Regions from separate parts of the Micromonospora sp. WMMD710 genome, predicted to be linked through region 1. Evidence: riboswitches for the same ligand, from Rfam matches in the RefSeq annotation. Region 1 holds a riboswitch; the other holds the start of a gene.
What was found. Region 1 has a riboswitch for S-adenosylmethionine ahead of O7620_RS27975 (aminotransferase class V-fold PLP-dependent enzyme). Riboswitches for the same ligand answer to the same signal wherever they lie in the genome.
Positions count from the first base shown of each region.

Region 1 (4,050 bases):
CCGATCACCGCGGCCAGGCCACCGACCAGCACCACCGCCGTCGCCAACGACCGGGGCAGTCGGGCGCGCAGCAGCCAGCCCACCGCCGGGGCGAGCAACGCCGAGAGCAGCAGCGCGATGGCCAGCGGAATGATCACGATCTTGATGGTGCCGACGATCCGGAGCAGGGCCCAGGCCACCACCCCGATCACGATCAACCGCCAGCACCAGGCGGCGGCGATCCGCAGCCCGTGCGGCACGTCGGCGTCGTCCCGACTGGAGGTGGAGCTGTGCAGGTCCACCGGAGGTTCCGCGCCGACGACCGTGGCACTCGGCGGCGCGGGCGGCCCCGGCACGGCCGGTGAGGCCACCCGGACCGGCTCCGCGTCGTCGCTCGGCGTGTCCCGATCGGCGCGAACCGACTCCCGGCTTGACTGGTAGGCGCGGCGGAGCCGCCCGCGTACCCGCTCGAAGCGGCTCAAGCGCACCTCCTGGCAGAAGAATGGTCCGCCCACGGCGACAGGTCGGACAGCATACGTCCGTTCCCGACACCGTAGGGCAGTTCCGCCACACATTGCCCCCGCAGCCTCGGGCGTAACCACCGGCAATCGGCCGTCGGCGACACGGTAGCGTCTGCGTCGTGACCGCCGACCAGGATCTCGATGCCGGCCTGCCGATCCGCCTCCTGCATGACCGCGTGCTGGTACGGATGGAGGGCGGCGACGGCGAGCGTCGCTCCACCGCCGGCATCGTCATCCCGGCGACCGCCGCGGTGGGCAAACGGCTCGCGTGGGCCACCGCCGTCGGGGTGGGGCCGAACGTGCGCGCCATCGTCTCCGGCGACCGGGTGCTCTTCGACCCGGACGAGCGCTCCGAGGTCGAGCTGCACGGCCGCGGCTACGTACTGCTGCGCGAGCGGGACGTGCACGCCGTGGCCGCCGAGCGGGTCGAGAACGACTCCACCGGCCTCTACCTCTAGACGCCCCTCCCCCGCCGCGCGCCGTTTGCCGCACGGCACGACGGGAAGCCATCCGGCGACCGTGGCCCTGGGGAGGGACGATGCCGGTATTCGTGAAGAAGCTGCTGACCTGGGGCAGCGTCGCGTTTCTGATCTACTTCATGGCGTTCCGACCCGACGGTGCCGCGCAGATGTTCAAGGCGATCGGGGCCGCGTTGGTCGCGATGGCCCAGGGCCTCGGTGACTTCCTCACCACCCTGATGACCTGAGCCGCCCCCAAGGCCGACGTCAGGATTGACCGGGCGTCCACGGCGACGCCGGCCGCAGACCGGGCCAGCCGGGCGGGGCGTACCCGATCGGAGGCGCGGGTGGCGCGGGAGCCAGCACCACCGGGATCGGCACCACCGGCTCGTCCGGCGCATCCAGCGAGCGTTGCGTGCCGTCCGGGAAGCGCAGGTGGTAGCGGCTGCCGTCCCAGACCCCCACCGGAGCCTGCGGGTCACGACCGACGAAGAACGATCGGTACGCGCTGATCGCATCCAGCAACTCCCGCTCCTCCCGAGCCGAGCGCTCCTGGTCGGCGGGCTTACGGTCCAGGCCGCGCAGCGTCCCGTCGCGCAGCAGCGCCAGTCGGGTCGCGGAGAACTGGTAGCCGCGCATCGCCCGCAGACCGGCGTCCCCGGCGACCCGGCGGGCCCAACTACGGGCGGCGTGCCGACGGCCGAGGCTGCTCAGCGCGGCCACCTCTGGTGGGGTCAACCAGCCGGCGCGGACGTAGTCCGGCAGCGTCCGCTCGGTGAGCCGCCCCTCCCAGGCGCGCAGCCACACCGCCAGCCCCACCATGGCGAAGAAGACCGGCACCATGAGGCCCAGGAAGCCGTACAGCATGATCACCGTCTCGCCGGTGGCCTGCGTCAGCGTGGGCAGCAGGTTCCAGGTGCCGTGCAGCATCATCGCCAGCAGCAGACCGCCGACCGGTGCGAGCACCCGTACCCGCCGGTCGGCCGTCCGGGCCGCGACACCCAGCCCCACACCGGTCATCGAGGTGAAGAGCGGATGGGCGAACCCGAACAGGAGGATCCGCACGATGAAGATGGCGATGACCTGCTGGGTGCCCGTCGCGGGGCCGTAGCGGTCGGCGCCGGCCGCGTAGCCGTACCCGCCCAGGTAGAGGATGTTCTCCACCATGGCGAAGCCCACCGCGGAGAGCCCGCAGTAGACCAGGCCGTCGGTGATCCCCGACCACTCCCGGCGGCGGAACACCAGGAGCAGGATCGGGCCGAGCGCCTTGGTCAGTTCCTCGATGAAGGGCGCCACCAGCACACCGGTGAGCGCGGCCGGCAACCCCCAGTCGGCGAAACGTCCGGCGGCGAACTCGTTCACGGTGAGCGAGGCGGCCGTGGCGACGAACGCGCCCCACGCGAAGCAGAACATCAGGTACTTCAGGGGCTCCGGCTCGTAGCGGTCCAGCCAGAGGAAGCAGGCGACCAGCACCGGCACCGGCAGGATGGCGGCGATCACGCCGATCAGCAGCGCCTGCAACCCGAGTGACTGGCCGAGCCGAAAGACCATGAACCCCGCGCAGGCGGCGATGAACAGCGCCACCCCGGCCAGCGCCAGGAACCGCCAACCCTTGCTGCGCGGCGGCATCCGGGGCGCCTCGCCGGTGGACGGAGCCGCCGACGCGGGCGGCGGCGACGGCAGGGGTGAACCGGGCGGGGTGTCGGCCATGCGGTCAGCGTAGCCATCCGCCGCCGACTGGTCCGGTCGCATCGGCAGCCGCTATGCTGCGGGCAGGTCACGAGCGCCAGCGTCAAGCCCCGGCTTGCTGGCCGGCAACCCTCGTCGAGTTCGCGGTGGGGTGCCCCGGGTGATGACCGGGCCCAGCCCGATCGGCGTGCTGGGCAAGCGCGGACCCCGTCCCGATGTCGCACCCGGGGTCCCTGACCCCGGAGGTTCCGGCGTGTCCGTCACTCTCGTACCCTCGCTGCCCGCCCTGCCCACCGTGGCGCCCGCGCCGCTCGACGTGCTGGGCGTGCCCGGCGAGATCAACCTGGACTACGCGGCCAGCGCGCCGTGCGCGCGGGCCGCGGCCGACGCGGTGAACGAGCTGCTGCCCTGGTACGCGAGCGTGCACCGCGGCGCGGGAGCGCTGTCGCAGCGCTGCACGCTGGCCTACGAGAAGGCCCGGCAGACCGTCGGCGACTTCTTCGGCGCCCGCCCCGACGACCATGTGATCTTCACCCGGAACACCACGGACGCGCTCAACCTGCTGGGTCGGGCGCTACCCACCGGCACCACGGTTGTCACGTTCGCCGGCGAGCACCACGCGAACCTGCTGCCCTGGCCGCGCGGCTCGGTACGGCTGCCGGTGCCCGCCGACCCCGCCGGGGCGGTACGCGCCCTCGCCGCCGCCCTGACCGAGCTGCGGCGGGACAGCAACCCGGCGCTGCCGGTGCTGGTGTCGGTCACCGGCGCCAGCAACGTGACGGGCGAGCGGTGGCCGGTCGCGGAGTTGGCCCGGGTGGCCCACCGGCACGGGGCCCGGATCGCGCTCGACGCCGCGCAGCTCGCCCCGCACGCACCGGTCGACCTGCTCGCCCTCGACGTGGACTACCTGGCCGTGTCGGGCCACAAGCTGTACGCCCCGTTCGGCGCGGGCGTGCTGATCGGCCGGGCCGACTGGCTGGACGCGGCTCCGCCGTACCTGGCCGGTGGCGGCGCCACCAGCCGCGTCGGCCCGGCCACCCATGACGTGACCTGGGCGACCGGCCCGGCACGGCACGAGGGCGGCACCCCGAACCTGCTCGGCGCCGTGGCGCTGGCCGCGGTGTGCACGGAGCTGGCCGGCGCGGACCGTGCCGCGCTGGCCGCCCGCGAGCAGGCGCTGCTGGCTCGTCTGCGGGACGGCCTCGCGGCCCTGCCGCACGTGGTGGAACTGCGTACCTTCGGCCCGGACGCGCCCCGGGTCGGAATCGTCTCGTTCGTGGTCACCGGGTGGGACTCCGCCGAGGTGGCCGCCCGGCTGGCCGCGAGGCACCGCATCGGCGTACGCGACGGCCTGTTCTGTGCCCACCCGCTGGCCCGGCGGCTGCTCGACGAGGCGGCGGGGC
Region 1 covers NZ_JARUBD010000001.1:6,042,028-6,046,077, reverse strand. The annotation lists gene O7620_RS27995 (AI-2E family transporter) at 1-461, opposite strand, end outside; gene O7620_RS27990 (co-chaperone GroES) at 620-958, shown strand; gene O7620_RS27985 (hypothetical protein) at 1,039-1,206, shown strand; gene O7620_RS27980 (PrsW family intramembrane metalloprotease) at 1,226-2,710, opposite strand; SAM riboswitch class IV at 2,734-2,854, shown strand; gene O7620_RS27975 (aminotransferase class V-fold PLP-dependent enzyme) at 2,901-4,050, shown strand, end outside.

Region 2 (4,050 bases), 3.0 Mb from region 1:
AGGTTGAACTGCTGGAACACCATGCCGATCCGCTGCCGCAGCGCGTCCGGGTCGTCGCCCAGCACGCTGCGCCCGTCCAGCAGCACGTCGCCGCGATCGGGCTCGATCAGGCGGTTGAGGGTACGCAGCAGAGTGGACTTGCCCGACCCGGACGGCCCGATCACGCAGGCCGTCGCACCGCGCCGCACGGTGAGGTCGACGCCGCGCAGCACCCGGTTCGGCCCGAAGGCGAGGTGTACGTCCCGAGCCTCCAGGCTGACGGAGGTGGTCATCGCCGGTCTCCTTCCGGGGCGCCGGCCAGCGCCGGGTCGGTGTCGTCCTCGTCCTCGTCGGCGGGCGCGGTGGCCGGCCGGCCGTGGCGCAGCCGCCCGTCGATCCAGTTGACGACGTGCGTCAGCGGCACGGTCAGGGCCAGGTAGAAGAGCCCGGCCAGCAGCAGCGCGGACTCGTTGCCGGTGGTGGCCGCGTAGTCCTGCCCGATCCGGAACAGCTCCCGCTGGCTGGCCACCAGGCCGAGGAAGTAGACCAGGCTGGAGTCCTTGATCAATGCGATGAGCTGGTTCACCCAGGCCGGCAGCACCCGCCGGACACCCTGCGGGATGATCACCAGCCGCATCGCGTCGGACCAGGAGAAACCGAGGGCGCGGGCACCCTCCAGTTGCGCGGCCTCCACCGACTGGATGCCGGAGCGGAAGATCTCCCCGATGTACGCGGCCGCGATCAACGACAGCGCCAGGATGCCCAGCGGGTACGGGTCCGGCCCCCAGACCTGCATGCCCAGCGGTGCCAGCCCGACGCCGATCAGCAGGATCGTCGCCGCGGCCGGCAGGCCCCGGAACACGTCGGTGTAGACCCGGGCCGGCCAGCGCAGCCACCGGCTGCGGGAGATGCCGGCGACGGCCAGCAGCAGGCCCAGCACCGAGCCGAGCAGGGCGGCGGAGACCGCCAGGATCAGCGTGTTCGGCAACCCGACGGTCAGCATCTCGGGCAGCGCCTCACGCATGGCGTCGACGTCGAAGAACGTCTCCCACAGGGTGCTCAACGGATCCATCGGTCGCCTCTCCTACCGCCCCGCTCGCTCGTCACCGGTTCAGGACGCGGCCGACGCGGACGCCGACGTCGTGGGCGCCGCAACGGTGCCGCTGCCCGGCTTGAAGTCCGCCGGGATCGGCCGACCCGGGTAGTACTGCGCCTGCAACCGGCTCCAGGTGCCGTCCGCGATCACCTCGTCGAGGCCCTTGTTGAGCGCCTCGCGCAGCTTGTCGCTGCCCTTGGCCACGGCGTACGCGGTCGGTGCCGGGCTGAGCTGCTTGGCCGCAACAGTGATCTTGCCGCTGCTGTCGGCGGCCGACTTCTCGCCGATCTCCGCGGGGGCGATCCACGCGTCGGCGGTGCCCGCCTTGAGCTGGTTGATCGCGCCGTTGTAGTCCGGCACCCGCACCGGGTTGAGCTGCTTGCCGGTGGCGTAGTCGTCCTGGACGGTGCCCTGGACCACCACGACCCGCTTGCCGGCGAGCTGGTCGAAGCCGGTGATCGGCGAACCGGCGGGGACGTCCAGGCCGAAGTAGCCGAAGTCGTAGCCGTTGCCGAAGTCGACGGTCTTCTTGCGTGCCTCGGTGATGGTGATCGAGGAGCTGCCCACGTCGAACTTGTGGTTGTTGACCTGGGACAGCAGCGCGGAGAAGTCGGTGCCGACGAACTCGACCTTGAGACCGAGCTTGTTGGCCACCGCGGTCAGCAGGTCGTTGTCGAAGCCGGTGAACTTACCGTCCTTGAGGTACACGTTCGGCGGGGCGTCGGTCAGCGTGCCGGCCCGCAGCACGCCCGGCTGGGCCAGGCCGTACGGGTTGGCGGCCTCGTCGGTCGAGGCGTCGTCGCCGCAGGCGGTCAGCGCCGTGGCGGCCAGGATGGTGGCCGCGCCCAGGGCGGCGGCACGGGTCAGGGCAGGAAGGAATCGCACAGGTGTCTCCGAAGGGGTACGCAACGGCGGGCACGGACACGCGCCGTTGACGGTGCGCCCGGTGGGCGTACCGCTGGAAAATGGGTGCGGGAAGAGGGACGCGCTAGTGCGCGGTGCGGCGACGACACGCCGCGCTGCACATTCGCATCATGTCCACGTGCCGACGCCGGGTCAGTGCCGGCGAGCGCCGGTCGACGCGGTCGTCCGCTGGGGTGGAGCTGAGGATGCGCATACGGTCTCCCGGGTCTGTGCTGACCTGGGTGCCAGGCCACGCTTGCACCGACGTCCTGCCGGTGCCTGGTCTTCACCCGGGGCACCCCACCGCGGAGGAGGGTTGCCGGCCAGCGAGCCGGGGCTTCGCGCTGGCGCTCATGACCTGCGCCGAGGCTAGCAGCCGAGACCGGTGCATCGTCCAGTCGTTATGACCACGCTCACCGTCCGCGACGGGCGGACCGCCAGGTCGGGTTTCGCCTCGGGGGCAGGGGGGATGCAGCGCCTCCGGTGCCCCGCACCGACCTGTCCGGTCGGGTCGGCAGGCCGCCGGGCGGGACGTCACCGGGGAGGGGCGGGTCATGGCCGGCAACCGTCGCTTCCGCCCCGGTGGTGGTTTCGGCCGCCAGCTCGACGTCCACGAGACCCGCGTCGGCGTACCGCCACCGGCCGAGCCGGCCGCCCCACCCTCCGGTGGCATGGCGGACAGCGCCGTCTACATCCGAGGGCACCGGTTCGCGTCGCCGTCCGGCCTCGCCGAGACGTACCGCTGCCTGCAGGAGCAGGAGCACGACGGTGCGATGGCGTGGATCGGGCTGTACCGGCCGGACATCGACCAGATCACCTCACTGGCCCGGGAGTTCCGGCTGCACGACCTGGCGGTCGAGGACGCGATCAACGCCCATCAGCGGCCCAAGCTGGAACGGTACGGCGACACCCTGTTCGTGGTGCTGCGCGCCGCCCGCTACGACGACCTGCGGGAGGAGGTCGAATTCTCCGAGCTGCACCTGTTCATCGGGCCGGGATTGGTGGTCACCGTCCGGCACGGCGAGGCCCCGGACCTGGCCGCCGTGCGGCGGCGGATGGAAACCGACGCGCCGATGCTCGCCCGCGGACCGGAGGCCGTCCTGTACGCGATCCTCGACCAGGTGGTCGACGGGTACGCGCCGGTGGTGGCCGGTCTGGAGAACGACATCGACGAGATCGAGACCCAGGTGTTCGGCGGTGACCCGAACGCCAGCCGGCGCATCTACGGGCTCAGCCGGGAGGTCATCCAGTTCCAGCGTGCCGCCCGCCCGCTGCTCACCGTGCTCGGCGCACTGGCCGACGGCGCCGGCAGTTCCGACGAGGAACTGCGCCGCTACCTGCGGGACGTGACCGATCACCTCACCCAGGTGGTGGAACGGGTGGACGGTTTCCGGCACCTGTTGCAGAACATCCTTACCGTCAACGCCACCCTCGTCTCACAGCAGCAGAACGAGGAGATGCGCAGCCTCACCGCGGCCAGCTACGCGCAGAACGAGGAGCTGAAGAAGGTCTCCTCCTGGGCCGCGATCCTGTTCGCCCCCACCCTCATCGGCACCGTGTACGGGATGAACTTCGTCCACATGCCGGAGCTGAACTGGCGCTTCGGGTACCTGTTCGCGCTGCTGCTCATGGTGCTGGTCTGCGGCACCCTCTACCTGGTCTTCAAGCGGCGCGGCTGGCTCTGACCCCGGGAGGCGGTGCTCACTCGATGCCGCGCAGGATGTGCCGCTCGTCCTCACTGTCGTCGTCGCCCGCCCCGATCCGGCCGAGCAGCACGGCAGCGGCCCAGATCGTCAGTGGCGTGGCCGCCCCGGTCATGCCGCCCCCGGTCCGGTCGTCCCGGGTCTGGCTCCGCTCCGTGCGCGGTGGCCTGCGCTGAGCCTGCATGGGCACTGCCTCTCGTCGTCGAAGCCGCCGCGGGCGGCGCGGTGTGCGCCCGCGCCACCGGCCGGGTCACCCCACGCGCGAGCAGGCCACCACCGGTACGGCATCCATGTCGAACCATCCCACGCGCGGCCGCATCCGCACCGCTTGTTTTCGGTTTCCCGACTGTCGCCCGCCAAACCGGACAT
Region 2 covers NZ_JARUBD010000001.1:3,031,035-3,035,084, reverse strand. The annotation lists gene O7620_RS13900 (amino acid ABC transporter ATP-binding protein) at 1-272, opposite strand, end outside; gene O7620_RS13895 (amino acid ABC transporter permease) at 269-1,051, opposite strand; gene O7620_RS13890 (ABC transporter substrate-binding protein) at 1,091-1,960, opposite strand; SAM riboswitch class IV at 2,226-2,337, opposite strand; gene corA (magnesium/cobalt transporter CorA) at 2,533-3,663, shown strand; gene O7620_RS13880 (hypothetical protein) at 3,680-3,871, opposite strand.
Region 2: it holds a riboswitch for S-adenosylmethionine, as region 1 does, so the genes downstream of both, O7620_RS13890 (ABC transporter substrate-binding protein) here and O7620_RS27975 (aminotransferase class V-fold PLP-dependent enzyme) in region 1, are expected to answer to the same signal.